Regions from separate parts of the Williamsia sp. MIQD14 genome, predicted to be linked through region 1. Evidence: predicted binding sites of a transcription regulator. Region 1 holds the regulator's gene; each other region holds the start of a gene.
What was found. Region 1 encodes LexA, which represses DNA repair genes until DNA is damaged. Its sites were predicted from a motif close to CGAACANNTGTTCG; they were not measured.
Positions count from the first base shown of each region.

Region 1 (4,794 bases):
CCGCCGACACCTCCGGGCTCGACCCCGCCCTCGTGCGCGGCCTGGCCACTCGTCTGGGCGGACCGACCAGTCACACCGCGATCATCGCCCGGCAGTTGGGGATCCCCTGCGTCGTCGCCGTCGGCGCGCTGACGTCGGTGGCCGCGGGCACCCCGGTCATGCTCGACGGCGAGGCGGGCACCGTCACCGTCGGCCCCGATGCCGAAGCCGCCCGCGATGCCGTCGCGCGCTCCCGCGACGCAGCCGAGCTGGTGTCACGGTGGAGCGGACCGGGACGTACCGCAGACGGTCTCGACGTGTCGATCCTCGCCAACGTCCAGGACGGCGTGTCCGCCCGCGCGGCCACCGACTTCCCGGTGCAGGGAGTCGGTCTGTTCCGGACCGAGCTCGCCTTCCTCGATCGGGCGAAGGAGCCCGACGCCGCCGAGCAGACAGCGCTCTACCGCGAGGTCATCGAGGCGTTCGTGCCGACCGCGGGGGAGCCCGACGCCAAGATCGTGATCCGCACCCTCGACGCCGGCTCCGACAAGCCACTGCTGTTCGCCGACAACGGAACCGAGGCCAACCCCGCCCTCGGTGTGCGTGGTCTGCGCGTGGCCTTCGGCAATCCCGGTCTGCTCGACCGGCAACTCGACGCCATCGCGGCCGCCGCCGAGGCGACCGGGTCGTCCCCGTGGGTGATGGCGCCGATGGTGGCCACCGCGACCGAGGCGCGCGACTTCGCGGCGAAGGTGCGCAACCGCGGCCTCGTCGCCGGCGTGATGATCGAGATCCCCTCGGCCGCACTGTTGGCGCCGTCGATCCTCGCCGAGGTCGACTTCGTGTCGATCGGCACCAACGACCTCACGCAGTACACGATGGCGGCCGACCGCATGTCCGCCGAACTGGCCTACCTCACCGATCCGTGGCAGCCTGCCGTTCTCGCGCTGATCCACATGGTCGCCTCGGCGGGCTCGGCGACGGGCAAACCGGTCGGTGTGTGTGGCGAGGCCGCCGCCGACCCCCTGCTCGCCTGCGTGCTGGTGGGCATGGGCGTCACGTCACTGTCGAGTGCGCCCGCGGCCGCGGCCGGGGTGGGCGCCGCGCTCGGCCAGGTCACCACCGAGCAGTGCCGGGCCGCGGCCAGGGCGGCCCTGGCGACCGCGGATCCCGCAGACGCGCGCGTCGCCGCCGCGGCGGCCCTCCACGGCTGATCACGTCGCGGATCGGCTGACCTCACCGCCGGTGCGCGCGGTCCTCCACCTCGCGGACGAGGCCGATCATGGTCGTGTCGCGCTGCAGCGCGGCGTCGGAGAGCGGGTTGACGATGCCGCGCAGCGCAGCCACCGGGATCCACCGCCGCGGGACCTGGATCCGGGGTGACCTGGTCTCGATGCCGTCGGCGACCGCGAGCCCCACACGGCGGGGCTTGATCGGTGTGAGGAGCGGCCGCGGGAACGCCCGCTTGATCAATGCGGTGGCGAGCTCGTCCTTGCCGAAGGCGACGTCGGCGATGGGCGTGGCGACCCATCCCGGGTACAGCACCCCGGCCGTCGCACCATGGGCCGCCAGCTCGCTTCGCAACGCCCGACCGATCTGCTCCACGGCAGCCTTCGACGCCGCGTAGGGCGCATTCACCATGCCGTTGAGGTAGGCGTACGTCGACGAGGTGATCAGGACGTGGCCGCGCGCCTCGATGATGTGCGGCAGCGCCGCGCGCACGGTGTTCCAGACGCCCATCAGGTTCACGCCGATGACCCGCTCGAACACGCCGTCGGCCACGCTGGCAACGGTGTCGGCCGAATCCCCGCTGGAGATACCGGCATTGGCGAACACCACATCGATCCGGCCCCACCGATCCACGGCGCGATCGACCGCGTCGGAGAGATCCGCCGGGACCGTGACGTCGGCTTGCGCGGCGAGCACGCGTTCGGGGTCGAGTCCGCGCACGGCGTCGTCGACAGCCGACTGCACGAGGTCGAGTGCGACCACCCGGGCCCCGCGACGATGCACCTCGCGGACGACCTCACGTCCGATGCCGCCGGCGGCACCGGTCACCACGACCACTGCCCCGTCGAGGACCAATCGCTGTGCGCCCATCACGTCTCCTGTCGTCCACCCCGAGCGGGGGAACCAGTGTGACACGCGGCGTGGTCAGATGGCTTCTGCGGGGTGTGGGCGGGCGATCAGAGGCGACGCATGACGGTGACGACCTTGCCGAGGATGGCCGCCTCGTCACCGGGGATGGGGTCGAACTGTGGGTTGTGGGGCATGAGCCACACGTGTCCGTCAGTGCGTTTGAAGGTCTTCACCGTGGCCTCGCCGTCGATCATGGCCGCGACGATGTCGCCGTTGTCGGCGACGTTCTGCTGGCGGACGACCACCCAGTCGCCGTCGCAGATGGCGGCGTCGATCATCGACTCGCCGACCACGCGGAGGAGGAAGAGCGCGCCGTCGCCGACGAGTTCGCGGGGGAGCGGGAACACCTCTTCCACCGCCTCCTCGGCGAGGATGGGCCCGCCGGCCGCGATCCGACCGAGCACCGGGACGAAGGTCGGCGTCGGGAGCGACAGTGCGTCGGAGCCGCCGCCGTCGCCGGGATCGGCGTCCTGGACGTTCACCGCGCGGGGGCGGTTCGCGTCGCGTTTGAGGAAGCCCTTGCGTTCCAGGGTGCGCAGCTGGTGGGCGACCGACGACGTGGAGTTGAGGCCGACCGCGTCGCCGATCTCACGGATGCTCGGGGGATAACCGCGCTCGCGGACCGACGCACGGATGACCTCGAGGACCTTCGCCTGCCGGGGGGTCAGATCGGCCTCGCTGATCGGGCCGTCGGCGAACTCGGTGGTGGTGACGGTGGTGTCGGACACGGTGTCCCTCCTGTCGCGGCCCCGCTCCCGACCGGTCTGTTCGAACGGTTCGGACGACGCGCGGACCTGCTGTCACCTGGGACAGTAGTGCAGCGGATAACAACTTTCAAACATTTGTTCGACCGTGTCGGGACATTGTCGGAGCCGCGTGATACAAATCGAACACACGTTCACTCGAACGTCTGGTCGATGAGGAGCACGTCATGAATCAGACTCTCACGCGTCACAGCAGCACCACCGCCCACACGGGGTACCGCCCCTCCGGGAGCACCGTCGAGCGCGCGCCGCGGCCGGCGCAGCGCCCTGTGCCCGCTCGCCGGCGGCCCTCGGGTCGGCCGGTCGATGCACGCCCCGCCGGTGTGCTGTGCGCCGACGGACGTCGTCACGCGCCGGTGTCGCGTCGGCCCGCACCCATCGGATGGGGCGCGGCGATCGTCGCCGGCATCGCTCTCGCGGTCGCCGTGTGGGCGGTCGTGCTCGGCGGATCGGCCGCCACCGAGTCGACGGCCGCCCCCATCGCCGGGACCTCGGTCGTCCACGTCCGCGGCGGGGAGTCGTTGGGTGAGCTCGCCGCGCGCGTCGCCCCGGACCGGTCGACGTCCGCCGTGGTCGCCGACATCAAGGAGCTCAACCACATGAGCGGATCGGCGCTGACCGCCGGCCAACCGCTGCTCGCCCCCCTCTACCGGAACTGACCGGTGTGTGACGCTCGACCCGGGTCGGTATCCTCGCGACCGTGGGTCCACCTCGGACCCTGTGACGCCACGGGGCTCGTCCTCGACGCGCGTCGCCCGCGGATCAGGTTCGAGGACACGTCGATGCACTGCCCCTTCTGCAAGCACGAGGACACCCGAGTGGTCGACTCGCGGGTTGCCGACGAGGGACAGGCCATCCGCCGCCGCCGTTCGTGCTCGAACTGCGGTCGCCGGTTCACCACCGTCGAGAGTGCGGTGCTCGCCGTCGTGAAACGCAACGGGGTCACCGAGCCGTTCAGTCGGGAGAAGGTGATGCTCGGCGTGCGCCGCGCCTGCCAGGGCCGCGCTGTCGACGAGGACCGGTTGCGGCTTCTGGCCCAGCAGGTCGAGGACGCCGTGCGTGCCTCCGGATCGGCCGAGATCCCCAGCAACGAGGTCGGATTGGCCATTCTGGGACCCCTGCGCGAGCTCGACGAGGTCGCTTACCTTCGCTTCGCCTCGGTGTACCGGTCGTTCGAATCGGTCGACGATTTCCAGCGCGAGATCGACGACCTGCGGGCGTCACCGTCGCGCGCCGCCACCGCCTCCGTCGGTGCCGCCGGCGAGCCCGTCGATCGCCCGTAGGATCCGCTGCTCCGACACCGGGTAGGCGGGTCTGATCCGCTCGGCGAACAGCCCGATGCGTAGCTCCTCCACCATCCAGTGGATCTGCTCCCCGAGGGCGACGCGCCGTGCCGGTGTCGCCCGCTCGACCACCTCCGCCCACCGGTCGAGAACACGATCCAGCGTTTCCATGGACCGCGCATCGGTCGCCGTCGCGGCGGGCAGTCTGCCCAGCCGCACCAGGATGGCGTCGAGGTACACCGCCACACGCGCTCGGTGTTCGGCATCGGTGGCGCCGATGAACCCGTCGAACACCAGATCGTCGAGTTGTCGGGTCACATCGTCGACGGCCGGAGCCGCACCGAGCCGATCGAGCTCGGCGCGGATCGGCGCGACACGGGTCAACACATCGGCCGCGGCCGCGAGGGCGGCACGGGCCACCGACGGGGCGTCACGAGCGACGGCGGCCCGTAACGCCGCGAAAGCCGCCGGGTCGCGCACCTGTGCGGTCGGCCCCGTGAGATCGCCGATCGCCGCCCGCGTGCAATCGCGCAGCAGGTCGTCGATCGAGCGGTAGGGACTCTGCGACAACGCCAGGCGCGCCGCGACCGGCAACTGACCGGCCGCCGAGGGCTTGAGCGCGGGGATCG
Region 1 covers NZ_JBPFDG010000005.1:463,650-468,443, reverse strand. Annotated here, with positions in the region: gene ACQ7HM_RS19635 (phosphoenolpyruvate--protein phosphotransferase) at 1-1,193, shown strand, start outside; gene ACQ7HM_RS19630 (SDR family NAD(P)-dependent oxidoreductase) at 1,216-2,079, opposite strand; gene lexA (transcriptional repressor LexA) at 2,166-2,846, opposite strand; gene ACQ7HM_RS19620 (LysM peptidoglycan-binding domain-containing protein) at 3,050-3,541, shown strand; gene nrdR (transcriptional regulator NrdR) at 3,665-4,165, shown strand; gene hrpA (ATP-dependent RNA helicase HrpA) at 4,103-4,794, opposite strand, start outside.

Region 2 (4,794 bases), on a different contig from region 1:
GACAGAGGAGAACTACTCACCTGCCGGGAGTGAACCGCTGCCATGATCTGCGCCACAATTGCGGCCACATCGGATAGTCGAGCTGGGGTCGACTCGTTGAACGCTTCGACAGGTAGACGACGATTCCAAGGACAGACTTCACATGGCAGCCTCGACCACGCCGATTCGTTCGCAGCTCAGCGTCCTTCTCACGCTGACCCACACCGAGATCCAGATCGCACAGACCCGAGTGGTGCAGGCCCGCACCGAGGCCGTCGCCGACGAGCTCCGGGAGAACGCCGAGAACGGTCGCGTCCGCGCGATCGCGATCGAGAAGGTCCTCCGTGAGCTCGGTGGCATCCCGGAGATCACCCGCCCCCTCGTCGGACGCGGTGTCGCGTTGGGCAAGACCGTCCTCGAGCAGGCGCAGCCCCTCGACGAGGCCCTTCTCGGTGACCTCGCCCTCGAGCAGCAGCTGCTCGGGCGCGCCAAGTACGTGAAGGCACTGGGCACCGCCCACGATCTCGACTCGGTCGTCGCGCTCGCCGACACGCTCATCGACGCGCACTCGGCGACCGTCGACTGGCTCACCACCGTGCTGGCCGAGGAAGCCATCGGTGGACCCGCCGCGCTCCGGCGTACCCCGACCCAGTGGGCCAGCGGTGTCCTCGCCACCGCGGTCACCCTCCCCGGAACCGTCATCGCGCGCGGCGCCGACCGTGTCATCGACACCGTCACCCGCGTCCCGCAGCGCGTCGGCGGCCTGCGGTCTGCCGCGAAGGAGACCACCGAGAACCTGCGGTCGACCGCGAAGGAGACCACCGAGACCGTCGCCGTCACCCTCACCGCAGGACGTGACGCCGCGCTCGAGGCCGCGGAGGAGGCCGCACGCGACACCGGTGCGACCGGCATCGCCGAGACCATCCACAGCGCACGCGTCGCCACCGGCACCATCACCGCCGACGACCTGCCGATCGAAGGCTACGACGACCTCACCGTCGGCTCGGCCGTGTCGGCGATCAAGGAGCTCGACAAGCCGTCCGACATCCGCCTCGTCGTCGACTACGAAGAGGCACACAAGGATCGCCAGGGTGTCGTCTCCGCGGCGCAGACGCAGCTCGCGTCGATCGCGAAGGAGATCGCCGGCACCAACTGACCGCACTCTCCCTGCTCGGGCTTGATACCGTACGCGCGTCAAGCGAGAGCGAGGGGACGGTCAGGTGAGTCATCCGAACAATGGTGCGCCCTACGGCCACCCACCGCTGCCACCGCCCACCAAGGGCGGTGGCAGCGGTCGTTCGTTGCTCGTCCTCGTCATCGTGCTGACGGTGCTGGTGGCTGTCATCGCCGCAGTGGGCGTGGTGGCATACCAGCAGTTCGGCCCGGGCGAGGACTCCTCGTCGGTCGCGGCCACCTCGTCGTCGGTGACGACCGACTCCGACGACGGGCTGCCGTCCCTCGCCGCGCCGTCGACCGGCGAATCGGCGTCACCCGATCCCGACAGCGGCGACCGGTGTCCGGCGGCGTCGGCCGGCCCGACGACACCGGCCGGCTGGAAGTCGGTGACCGGTACACGCGGCCTCGCCTACGACGTCCCGCCCACCTGGACCGTGCAGCCCTGCGGCACGGTCATCGGTTGGGAGAAGAAGTGCACCGACGGCCCGTTCGGCTTCTGCCCTATTCGGACGATGAGCGGCGCCGCGACGCTCGAATCCGCCTCGTGCCCGAAGAGCACCCTCGCCGACGCCGGTCTGCCGGGGGCATCCGACACGAGCGACATCCTGCAGGCGGTGCGGGCGGAATCGGCCCTGGTGGCCGACATCTACACCTCCGATTCCGGCCGCGTTCCGCGAGTGCAACTGAGTGCGCCTCGGCGATTCACGGTCGGCGGCGCCGACGCGGTCCAGGTGGTCGCATCGGTCACCGGCATCGAGACGTCGGCCTGCCAGGGCCCCACCGCGCTGCACAGCATGGTGGCCACGACCGTTCCCGGACAACCCGGTTCGGTGATGTTCGTGATCTCGCTACCGCAGGGCATGACCGACGCGGTCGCACCGGCCGTCGGCGATCAGATGGTCGCCACTCTCCGCCGCACGGTTCAGGGGCGGTGACCAGACGTCCGCTAGGCCGCCGGGTACAACTCGAACCCAGGCCAGGTGATGTCGAACCGTCGACTCAATGCCGGGACCGTGTCGAGTGGGTTCCGGTATCGCTCGAGGAGTTCGTCGATCCGGTGTAGCTGGTTGGCGCGGAGTGTCTCGGGTGGGTCGGTGTTGTGTCGCCAGCCGTAGCGGCCGCGGTCGGGTCCGTCGGTGATCTTCTCGGTGGTCCATTGATGGGGTTCGGTGCCGACGGCGCGGTTGTGCGGTCCGCATGCGGGTGCCATGTGCGACGAGTCGGTGAGTCCGCCGTCCGCCCAGTCCTGTTCGGCGTGGTGCATTTCGTTGTGGGCGAACGGGACCTGGCAGTTGTCTTTGCTGCAGCCGCCGTATTTCGCGAACGCCATCAGCCGTTGCGCGGGTGAGGCGAGGCGCCGGGTACGGCCGAAGAACAGTGGTTCGCCGGTGACGTCGCTGAACACGGCGAGGTGGGTCTGCGCATCAGCGGCCAACTTCACGACATCGCTGATCGGGAGGTCGCTGCCGGTGGCGGTGCGTGCTACGCCGGCGTGCTCGCGTAATTGGGCGTCGGTGATGGAGACGATGATTTGCGGTGGCAGCCCACGATGCGATCCGCCGAGCAGGCCGCCGGTGACGGCGGCGTCGAGGAGGGCTTTCAGCGCATCGTGATTGCGCTGGGACTGCGACCGGCAATCACGGTCAGCCGCTTGTTTCAGTAGCTCTGCATCGGCGTCGCCGTGATCGCCCTTGGGTGACTGGTCGTCGTCGGGGTTGTTCATGCCGGGTGCCGCCCATTTCGCGAGAACCACGTCGAACAGCGCACGCGTGATCGGATCCAGTGTCGCGGTGAGCTTCGACATCAACTGGCTGTCCTGGCAGCCGAGGTTGAGTTTCCGATTCCGTGCTCGGTCACGGTCGTCGGTGAGGGTCCCGTCGGGATCGAGGTGGGCGAGGATCCGCACCCCTGCGGCGGCGATCTCCTTCGGCGTGAGCGTGGTGGCGAACTCGGCGAGCGTCTTCTCTGCGAACGCACGATGCTCGGGGTCGACCGCGGCAGGGATCTTGTTCATGACGTCGAGGACGGCGTGGACGTGGTCGGGGCCGATCGACCCGGCGGCCAACTCGCGTGCGGTGTTCGGACAGACCGGTGGGAGTGTCTCGCCGGTCATCGCGTGCATCGGCTCGAGTGCCTGCACTTCTTTGAGGCGCTTCTTCGGTTGCGTGATGCGCAGTTTCGTCTGCAGGAACTCGGTGAGGGTCACGCATCCGACGGCGCGGTGAGCGTCGCGGTCGGAGACCTCGAGGATCCGCCGGTTCCCGGCCGCGTGGTAGCGCCGCGCGATCCGTTCGTGCCGGATCGCCACCTCGGCGAGCGTCTTCTGGTCGTAGCTGTCCGACGATGCCTCGTCCATCTCATCCAGGAGTTGCTCGAAGGCAGCGTATTTCGCCAAGAGATCGCTCACCGCTGCCCCCTCCCCAGGTGGTTCTGTACATCCAGGTTAGCACGGATGTTCGAACCAGGGGAGATTGATTTCAGTGAATAGTGTTGAACGTGAGTGTATTTCGCTTGTCTGGTTGCGTTGTACTACCACTGACGGTGCGGAAGCCGGTCGTCGAGTGTGCGTTGTCTCGTCGTCGGCTCACGATCCGCGGTCAGCACACTCGACGGCCGTTTCCACACAGTCAGCACGACCTCGGCCAGCCGTTTCCACACAGTCAGCACGACCTCGGCCAGCCGTTTCCGCACAGTCAGCACGACCTCGGCCAGCCGTTTCCACACGGTCAGCACGTCAGAGCCAGGCGGGCTCCAGGTCGAGGGTGGTGCGGTCGAGGGAGGCCAGGAGGTCGAACTGGGGTCCGGTCTTGGGCAGCTCGTAGCGGAAGAAGTACTGTGCCGCAGCTCGTTTGCCGTCGTAGAAGTCGCCGGCCTTGTCGGCGACGGCGAGCAGCTGCTCGAGCCAGATCCAGCTGATCACCACGTGGCCGGCGGCTTCGAGGTACACGGTCGAATTCGCCAGCGACACCGAGACGTCACCGGCCGACCACAGAGCGACGGTCACCTCGGCGAGGCGGTCGGCTGCGGCCTTGAGCTGTGTCGCGTACTCGGCGGCCGGTCCACCGGCAGCGGTCCCGCGGTCGACGGTCTCGGTGATGGCCCCGACGAGAAGCTGTAGACCCTTGCCGCCGTTCATCACCACCTTGCGTCCGAGCAGGTCGAGACCGTGGATTCCGTGGGCGCCCTCGTGGATCGGGTTCAGCCGGTTGTCGCGGTAGAACTGCTCGACGTCGAACTCCTTGGTGTAGCCGTAGCCACCGTGCACCTGGATGGCGAGGCTGTTGGCCTCGAGGCACCACTGCGACGGCCAGCTCTTCACGATCGGCGTGAGCACCTCGAGCAGCAGGTGCGCGTTGTCGCGGGTCTCACCCTCGGTGGTCTGCTCCTCGTCGACGAGCTTGGAGGCGTAGAGCCCCAACGCGAGCGCGCCCTCCACGTAGGACTTCTGCGCCAACAACATCCGCCGCACGTCGGCGTGGTCGATGATGGGGATCGCGGGCGAGCTGGGGTCCTTGTTGTCGAGCGGACGACCCTGGGTACGCACCTTTGCGTACTCGAGCGAGGCGAGGTAACCGGCGTAACCGATGGCGGTGGCGAGGAACCCGACACCGATGCGGGCCTCGTTCATCATGTGGAACA
Region 2 covers NZ_JBPFDG010000003.1:522,182-526,975, forward strand. Annotated here, with positions in the region: gene ACQ7HM_RS14015 (ferritin-like domain-containing protein) at 143-1,135, shown strand; gene ACQ7HM_RS14020 (hypothetical protein) at 1,200-2,090, shown strand; gene ACQ7HM_RS14025 (DUF222 domain-containing protein) at 2,102-3,562, opposite strand; gene ACQ7HM_RS14030 (acyl-CoA dehydrogenase) at 3,890-4,794, opposite strand, start outside.
Region 2: the regulator LexA is predicted to act here: its motif matches at 3,601-3,614, upstream of ACQ7HM_RS14025 (DUF222 domain-containing protein).

Region 3 (4,794 bases), on a different contig from region 1:
ACGCGAAGATGACGTTGGTCAGCACCGAGCCGTAGTAGCCGAAACCGCTACCGCGCGTGATGAGGTCGAGGTCGATGTTGTAGCGCGCCGCATAATAGGCGAGCGGATAGCCCGTCAACACGACGACCACGGCGAAGAAGAGGATGCCCCACAACGCATTGCCGGTGCCGTTGGCGATACCGATGTTCGCGCCGATCGCGAAGTCGGCGAGGTAGGCGATGCCGCCGAGTGCGGAGATCGACACGACGCCCGGCCCCCACTTGCGATAGCTGCGGGGCGCGAAACGAAGGGTGTAGTCCTCCAGCGTCTCTCGTGTCGCCGCGGCCTGCGGTCCGGTGAGAGCCGGATTCGGCTCCACGACTTCCTGGGTCATGCGTTCTCCTCTGTCGTCGGCATTCGCGGATGTGTGTCCGCCGACCGGCGGGCAATATCGCGACGCTAGAGGCGACGTGTATCCCGTGCAGTTCGAGCATGTTTCGGGCACGAAAACTCACACCCTTTAGCCTTGCGCACGAAAGGCGGGTGGCGTACTGAGGTCATCGGCACGTGACCTAGGCTCGTCAGGGTCACCGGGCCACGCCGGTCCCCACCCGACCATCGGAGCTCACCCTGTCCGGCACGAAGTCCGCCACCACCCTGCCGACGGCGACCGTGTGTCGCGGCTGTTGCTGCGGCACCTCACGGAAACATCCCGACATCGACCACGACGAGCACCTCGACGCGCTGCGTGCCTCGGCGAGCGACGCCGCACGGGTTCGGACCAGCGACTGCCTCGACGACTGCGCGCGGTCGAACGTGATCGTGGTGTCGCCGTCGCGGGCGGGTCGGGCCAACGGTGGTCGGCCGGTCTGGCTGCAGAAGGTGCTGACCGCCTCGGCGATGGCCGAGGTCGGTGAGTGGATGCGCGCGGGCGGTCCCGGGATCGCGCCGCCGCCGGCCGCGGTGAAGCGGCTCGTCTACCGTCCGGGCTCGTCGGTCAAGCGAGTGCGGTGACGCTCACCGTCCGGTGAACCGCGGGCTGCGCTTCTCGGTCCGCGCGGCGCGACCCTCGGCGAGATCCACACTCTCCCAGGCACGCATCATCGCCTCGGCGCGCACGGCGGGCACCTCGTCGCGGGCACCGTCGCCGGCGAACACCAGCTTGTAGTGGGCCAGGGTGAGCGGTGCGAGTTCGGCGATGCTCGCCGCCCACTCCTGCGCCATCGCGAGGTCGCCGATGCGGTTGGCGAAACCCACCGACAGCGCGTGCTCGGCGGTGAGCGGATCGCACCCGATGAGCATCCCGCGCGCCGTACCCGATCCGACCAGCGAGATGAGTCGTCGGATCGTCCATTCGTCGACCGCGACTCCGATCTTGGCCGCCGGTATCCCGCAGAGCGCGTCGGGCGCCATCACCCGCAGGTCGGCGACCATGGCCAGCTGCAGACCGGCACCCAGCGCACTGCCGTTGACGGCCGCGATCACCGGTACCGGCACCGACTCGATGCGCTGCAGCGCCGACACCAGCTTCGCGAGGAAGTCCGGGTCGTAGACCGGGCCCGACAGGTCGGCCCCCGCGCAGAACACCCGGCCCTCACCGGTCAGGACGATGGCACGCGCACCGGCGGCGACGGCGTCGTCGACCGCGGCCACGAGACCGTCCACCATGGCGTGGTCCAGCGCGTTGCGCTTGTCCGAACGCTGCAGCTCGATGGTCGTGACGGACCCGTTCGACGTGCTCCCGATCATGGCGGTCAGCGTATCGCGCGACACACACCGGACGGCCGCGACCACAACCCGGGCAGCGACGAGGAACTTGTAATCGAACACACTTGCGATTGTCGCACATGTGAACTAGACTTGTGGCAGTCGATGCATCCGGGGGGAGGCTGCGCTGTGGGGAACACTCTAATCGCCAAATACGCTGCGGTGGAATCACTCCTGACCGAGATCGCCGACGAATCCACCGACGCCTTGACGGAGTCGGAGGTCGCAGAACTCGCGATCACCCACGAACGACTCACGCGCACCATGGGATCCACCGGACTTCGGCGAATCGCGGACGTATCCGATCGCGAGGCGTACCGAACGGTGCAGTGCCGCAACCTGATCGAGTTCGTCGGCGAACAGCTCCGGGTCGCGGCGCCCAAGAAACGGCTCCGCGAGGTCGCCGAACTGTCGTCGATGCTGTCGATGACCGGCGAACCGTTGCCCCCGCGCTGCCCGGAGACCGCAGCCGCCATGGCCGACGGTGCGCTGTCCCACGAGCACGTCATCGCCGTGCTCGACGTCCTCGACAAAGTGCCCGCCGCAACACCTTCGGGTGCGCGCGACCGCGCCGAGGCGCAACTCGCCGACATCGCGCGTGACTTCGGCCCGCGCGAGATCGCCCGCGCGGGCGCACGCATCCTGGCGCATCTCGACCCCGACGGCGACCTGCCGTCGGACCGCGATCGCGCCCGCAACCGCGGCGTGGGCATCGGCACCCAGGACTCCTTGCTGATGTCGAAGCTCACCGGCCATCTCGACCCGATGACACGAGCGCTGTTCGACGTCGTCCTCGCGGCCTGGGCCGCGCCGGGCATGAACAACCCCGATGACGATCACTCACCGCACGGCGGCAACGACGGTGTCGACCCCGCTCGCGTGCGAGAGGCCGCCGATCGCGACCACCGCTCGCAGTCCCAGCGCAATCACGACGCCCTGAAGGCGCTGCTGCAGGCGGCTGTCGACGGAGGGCTGCTCGGCGGCTCCCACCGGGGTCTGCCGCCCCACATCATCGTGTCCATCACCGACACGCAGCTACGAGAGCGAGCCGGGATCGCCCACACCGCCACCGGCGCGGACCTCCCGATGACCGACGTCATCGCGCTGGCAGCGACGGCACAGATGCATCTGTCGGTGTTCGACGACATCACCGGCGAACCGCTGTTCTACGGTCGCGGCAAGCGACTGGCGACGCAGGCCCAACGATTCGTGCTGTTCTCCCAGTACGGCGGCTGCGGCAAGGCCGGATGCCCCGCACCCTTCGCACATGTCGAGATTCATCACGCCGACACCGACTGGGCCGACGGCGGTGCCACCGACGTCACCGAGCTGGCCCCCGCCTGCGGTCCCCACAACCGCGTCGTCGGCGACGGCCCGGGCCGATTCCGGACCGTGAAGATCGACTCCGGGCCCGACCGCGGACGCTACGGCTGGACACCCAACGGCAGCACCGGCCCACCACGCGCGAATCACCTGCACCGGCCCGCGCAGATCGTGGCCGACCATGCGCCACCTGAACCCGTTTCGGTGATGGTTCAACGACGACTGCAGTTCCTCGTCGCCGAGAGCATCAGGCTCCCGCGTGCCCACCGTCAGGCCGTGCTCACTGAGTAGAGTTCTCGTCGTGCCCACCGACGAGCAGCTCGACTGCGTGGTGATCGGTGGCGGTCAGGCCGGACTGTCGGCGGGATACTTCCTCCAGCGGCGGGGCCTCGACGGTCGATTCGCGATCCTCGACCACGCACCGTCGTCGGGCGGGGCGTGGCAGTTCCGGTGGCCGACACTCACCCTCGCGGGCGCGAACCACGTCCACGACCTCCCCGGGTACGGCCTCACCGAGGCTCTGGGCGTCGAATGCGACGAGTGGCCGGCCTCGACCGCGGTCGCCGACTACTTCGGGCGCTACGAACGACGTTTCGATCTGCCCGTCCGCCGACCGGTGCATGTGAGCGCGGTGCACCTCGTACCCGGGCGCGACCCCGACGACCCCCGGTTCGCGGTGACCGGCAGCAGCGGTCCCGGGACGCCGACGACCACACTCGAGGCGGCCACCGTGATCAACGCGACCGGTACCTGGGATCGCCCCTTCGTTCCGCACATCCCCGGCGCCGAGCGGTTCACCGGCCGCACCCTGCACACCCACGACTACACCGGCCCCCACGAGTTCGACGGCGAGCGCGTCCTCGTGGTCGGCGCGGGGATCTCCGCCGTCCAGTTGCTCATCGAGATCGCCCGTACGGCAACCGATGTGGAGACCTTCTGGTGCTCGCGCACCGAGCCGGTGTTCACCGACGGACCCTTCACCCCCGAGCAGGGTCGCGAAGCCGTCGCCCGCGTCGAACGGCGGGTCCGCGCGGGGTTGCCACCGACATCGGTGGTGTCGGTGACGGGCCTGCGGCGCACACCGGCGATCGCCACGGCGCAGGCCGACGGGATCCTGGCGTGGCGACCCATGTTCACGCGCATCACCGACACCGGAGTCGCATTTCCCGACGGGACGCACCTCGACGTCGACGTCATCTTCTACAACACCGGATTCCGCAGCGCGCTGGACCATCTCGCGCCGCTGCGGTTGCGCAGTGCGGGTGGCGGTATCACCATGACCGGTCGACTCGCGACGGTCGTCGCCGCGCAACCGAGGGTGCAACTGCTCGGATACGGCCCGTCGGCGTCGACCATCGGCGCCAACCGCGCGGGTCGTGAGGCCGCGCGCGTCGTCGCCGACACGGTCTGACCTGCACACAGCAGTCCTCCGTCGTTCATCTGACCGTCATGATCCAAAGCATTGCGAACTTCCTGAGCACTCCGTACGCTTCGATCATTACTCACCCTCAGGAAAGGACGTATCGTGGCGATCAACAACGACCGGTCGATCGAACTCGCACTGCAGGAGTTCGACGTGGAACGACTCGAGGACATGGACGCACCGGGCTTCAGTGACGTCCTCAGTGCCATCAGCGGCGCCAGCGTCGGCGGCGCCGTGAGCTACTCGGCCGCGATCTCGATCCTCACGTGAGCGCGCCCGAACCCTCCGGCGGGTTCGGCATC
Region 3 covers NZ_JBPFDG010000002.1:689,529-694,322, forward strand. Annotated here, with positions in the region: gene ACQ7HM_RS10695 (purine-cytosine permease family protein) at 1-373, opposite strand, end outside; gene ACQ7HM_RS10700 ((2Fe-2S) ferredoxin domain-containing protein) at 652-993, shown strand; gene ACQ7HM_RS10705 (enoyl-CoA hydratase) at 997-1,728, opposite strand; gene ACQ7HM_RS10710 (DUF222 domain-containing protein) at 1,909-3,360, shown strand; gene ACQ7HM_RS10715 (flavin-containing monooxygenase) at 3,371-4,480, shown strand; gene ACQ7HM_RS10720 (hypothetical protein) at 4,595-4,762, shown strand; gene ACQ7HM_RS10725 (hypothetical protein) at 4,759-4,794, shown strand, end outside.
Region 3: the regulator LexA is predicted to act here: its motif matches at 1,803-1,816, upstream of ACQ7HM_RS10710 (DUF222 domain-containing protein).

Region 4 (4,794 bases), on a different contig from region 1:
GGTGAGCCGTCGCGCGTAGGCGAGGTCCTCGTCGTGGAAGAGGTCGTTGGTGCCGACGCCGATCCAGGCGGGTGGCAACCCGGCGAGGTCGGCGCGACGGGCGGGTACCGCTCGGTCGCGGTCGGTGTCGCCGAGGTAGGACGACCACCCGTAGGTGTTGGACGCCCCGCTCCAGAGTCGATGCCCCCGCGCGGAGTCCGCATCGGGGGTTGGGGTGCGGTCGTCGAGCATCGGGTACACCAGCAACTGCAGGGCCGGGGTGAACTCGCCCTCGTCGTGGACCCGCTGCGCGAGTGCCGCCGCCAGACCGCCACCCGCGCTGGCGCCCCCGATGGCGAGCGCGTCGCTGTTCACCGTCGGCTGGTCGGCCAGCCACCGCAGGGCGGTGAGGCAGTCGTCGACGGGCGCGGGGAACGGGTGTTCGGGTGCGAGTCGGTAGTCGACCGCGGCCACCGTGATGCCCAGAGTCCGCGCGAAGCGAGCGCACAGGGCGTCGTCCTGGCGCGCGGTGCCGAACAGGTATCCACCACCGTGTATCCACACCATCGCCGGAGCCGGGTGCTGCGCTGTCGGCGCCGTCGGAGGACGGTGCACGCGGACCGATGCGCCCGACGGCAGGCGCACGGTCTCGACGCCGCGGTCCGGTACGAGCGCGAGAAGCCTCGTCGCGGCGCGCACCAGCGGCACCGTGCGGGCGTTGATCGGGTTGCGCGGCAGCAGGCGGCTGATCCGGCGGAGCTCGGCGTGGATCGGGGTCGTCGTCACAACGGACACACTAGGCGGGTGATGAGGCCGACTAACGGCTGTTCGATCGATGTCCGCGCGCGATGGGTGGCGCCGCTCCCCGCCGATGGGATAGGCGTCGCTACCGGTAGCCTGCGTCCATGCCTGAATTCGTGACCCTCGAGACCAGCGCCGATCACCCCGGGGTCGGGACGATCCTGCTCAACCGGCCGCCGATGAACGCCCTCAACCGGCAGGTCCAGCAGGAGCTCGCCGACGCCGCGCTCGCCGCGACCGAGGACGACACGATCAAGGCCGTCGTCGTCTACGGCGGCCCGAAGGTGCTCGCCGCCGGCGCCGACATCAAAGAGATGAACGACATGACCTTCGCCGAGATGAGCAAGGTCGCCGGGCGGTTGCAGGCGGGCCTCGGTGCGATCGCCTCGATCCCCAAGCCGACCGTCGCCGCGATCACGGGCTATGCCCTCGGCGGTGGACTCGAGGTCGCCCTCGGCGCCGACCGGCGCATCGCCGGCGACAACGCCAAGCTCGGTGTCCCCGAGATCCTGCTGGGTGTCATCCCCGGCGGAGGCGGCACACAGCGCCTCGCGCGTCTCATCGGTGCGCCCCGTGCCAAGGACATGGTCTTCACCGGACGGTTCGTCGGAGCGGAGGAGGCGTTGCGGATCGGTCTGGTCGACGAGGTCGTCGCGCCCGACGAGGTCTACAACGCCGCGCTCGCGTGGGCGTCGAAGTTCGCAGGTGGCGCCAGTGTCGCGCTGGCCGCGGCGAAGGCCGCCATCGACGAGGGCCTCGACACCGATCTCGACACCGGACTCAAGATCGAGGCGCACCTGTTCGCCTCGTTGTTCGCCACCGATGACCGCGCCATCGGCATGAAATCCTTCGTCGACAACGGGCCGGGCAAGGCCTCCTTCACCGGTAAGTGAGCTGCACATGACCGCCTCCCCGCACGATCCCGCACCCAATCCGCACGCCTCGGCCGAACAGGTGCAGGCCGCGCTCGCCGACACCAAGCTCGCCCAGGTGCTCTATCACGACTGGGAAGCCGAGACCTACGACGAGAAGTGGTCGATCTCCTACGACGAGCGCTGCATCGACTACGCGCGCGGTCGGTTCGACGCCGCCGGGGCCACCGAGACGCTGCCCTACGGGCGTGCCCTCGAACTCGGTTGCGGCACCGGGTTCTTCCTCCTCAACCTGATGCAGTCGGGAGTCGCCGAGCGCGGTTCGGTGACCGACCTGTCGCCGGGCATGGTCAAGGTGGCGCTGCGCAACGGAACGAACCTCGGCCTCGACGTCGACGGCCGTGTCGCCGACGCGGAGACGATCCCCTACGAGGACGACACCTTCGACCTCGTGGTCGGACACGCTGTGCTGCACCACATCCCCGATGTCGAGCAGGCGCTGCGCGAGGTTCTCCGCGTCCTCAAGCCGGGCGGCCGCTTCATCTTCGCCGGCGAGCCGTCGACGATCGGTGACTTCTACGCGCGCTGGCTCAGCCGCGCGACCTGGGCCGCGACCACCACGGTCACCAAGCTCGGTCCGCTGCAGTCGTGGCGGCGACCGCAGGCCGAACTCGACGAGTCCTCGCGCGCCGCGGCGCTCGAGGCCGTCGTCGACATCCACACCTTCGATCCCGCAGAGCTGGAGGCGATCTCGCGCAGCGCCGGCGCCGTCGACGTCTCGACCACCACCGAGGAGTTCGCCGCGGCGATGCTCGGATGGCCGGTGCGCACCTTCGAGGCGGCCGTGCCGCCGGAGAAGCTGGGCTGGGGCTGGGCACGTTTCGCCTTCGGTGGCTGGAAGCGCCTCACCTGGCTCGACGAGAACGTCCTCCGCAAGGTCGTGCCCCCGAAGTTCTTCTACAACATCGTCATCACCGGCCGGAAGTCTCAGTAGCCTTCGCCGTCAGTAGGGTAGAACGCACTACGCCCACCCGAAATACACTTGCGTTCAACACTATTCACTGAAATCAACCTCCCAAGTATCGAACATCCGTGCTAACCTGGATGTACAGAACCACCTGGGGAGGGGGTAGTACGTGAGCGATCTTGTCGCGAAATACGCTGCCCTGCAAACCCTTGTGAAAGAGATTGCCGAAGAGGCCTCGGACGCCTACGACGACGAGACAGTCGCGCAACTGGCGATCACCCATGAAACCGCTGTCCGCCAACTCGCGTCCATCGGTAACCGCCGCATTCTCGAGGTCTCCGACCGCGACGCGCACCGCGCCGTCGGGTGTGTGACCCTCACCGAGTTCCTGCAGACCAAACTGCGCATCACACAACCAAAGAAGCGTCTGACACAAGTGCAGGCGCTCGAACCGATGCACGCGATGACCGGCGAGAAGCTACCGCCGGTGTGCCCGAACACCGCTCGCGAACTGGCCGCAGGTTCGATCGGCCCCGACCACGTCCACGCCGTACTCGACGTGATGAACAAGATCCCCACCGCGGTCGAACCTGAACACCGCGCCTTTGCCGAGAAGGCTCTCGCCGAGTTCGCCACGACGCTCACACCCAAGGAGCTCGGCGCGGTCGGAGTACGCATCCTCGCGCACCTCGACCCCGACGGCACCCTCACCGACGACCGCGATCGGGCTCGGAATCGGAAACTGTCGCTGGGGTGCCAGGACTCGCAGTTGATGTCGAAGCTCACCGCGACACTCGATCCGATGACGCGCGCTCTGTTCGACGTTGTGTTGGCGAAATGGGCGGCTCCTGGGATGAACAATCCGGATGACGAGCAGTCCCCGAAGGGCGATCACGGTGATGCCGATCCGGAATTGCTGAAACAAGCAGCCGACCGGGACTGCCGCTCGCAGAGTCAACGCAATCACGATGCGCTGAAGGCTCTTCTCGACGCCGCAGTCACCGGCGGACTCCTCGGCGGGTCACATCGCGGACTGCCGTCACAGATCATCGTCTCGATCACCGACGCCCAGCTGCGTGAACACGCCGGCATCGCACGCACCGCCACCGGCAGCGACCTCCCGATCACCGATGTCGTGAAATTGGCCGCTGACGCCCAGACCCACCTCGCGGTGTTCAGCGACATCACCAACGAGCCACTCTTCTTCGGACGATCCCGGCGCCTCGCCTCACCCGCGCAACGGCTGATGGCGTTCGCCAAGTACAAGGGCTGCAGCAAAGACGACTGCTCGGTCCCGTTCGCGCACACCGAGATGCACCACGCCGAACAGGATTGGGCCGACGGCGGCACTACCGACTCCACCGACATGGCGCCCGCGTGTGGACCCCACAACCGCGCCGTCGGGACTGAGCCGCACCAATGGACCACCGAGAAGATCACCGATGGACCCGACCGCGGCCGGTACGGCTGGCGACGCAACACCGACCCACCTGACGCCCTTCGCGCCAACCAGCTGCACCGGATCGATCAACTGCTGCAACGGCATTCGACCAGTCGTGATCCATGGATCGACCCGCCGACAGTCGAAGAATCGCCCCGGGTCCTCGACATCGAACACCAGCTCGCCCACCTCGTGGCCGAGCGGCGCACGCGTGCCCCACGGATCGACGTCACCTGGCCCCGGTGGCCGATCACCTGGGCGGCGTGAGAGCGATCAGCTCTTCGGTGCGTCGAAGAAGTAGATCTCGCCGAGATTGGTGGCCGTGGCGACACGACCCGACGCCGACACCGCCACGCCGGTCGTGAACCCGACCGCCTGCGGCAGATCGAGCGTCCGCTTCGTGGTGCCGTCCGACGACGACACCTCGAGCAGCTTCAGCGCCTTCGTCTGCGGGTTGCGCGCCACGACCCACGCGGTGCCGGCCTCGGTGAGCGTTGACAGGCTGACCGCCTGGAGATCGTTGCGGCGCCACCCGGCCTCGGCGCGGTCGCCGCGGTCCTTCACCGAGATCAACGGTGCACCGATCACACCGGTCGGGATGATCGTGCCGTCGGGCGACACCGTCATCGTCCCGAAGCCGTACCCGCCGATGAAGTAGTCCCACTTGCGTTTCCCGGTCGCGGCATCGAGGGCATAGATGCTGCCGAGCCGGTCGAACACGTAGAGCGTCGTGC
Region 4 covers NZ_JBPFDG010000004.1:159,008-163,801, forward strand. Annotated here, with positions in the region: gene ACQ7HM_RS15360 (alpha/beta hydrolase) at 1-765, opposite strand, end outside; gene ACQ7HM_RS15365 (enoyl-CoA hydratase/isomerase family protein) at 885-1,673, shown strand; gene ACQ7HM_RS15370 (class I SAM-dependent methyltransferase) at 1,681-2,646, shown strand; gene ACQ7HM_RS15375 (DUF222 domain-containing protein) at 2,789-4,327, shown strand; gene ACQ7HM_RS15380 (PQQ-binding-like beta-propeller repeat protein) at 4,334-4,794, opposite strand, start outside.
Region 4: the regulator LexA is predicted to act here: its motif matches at 2,736-2,749, upstream of ACQ7HM_RS15375 (DUF222 domain-containing protein).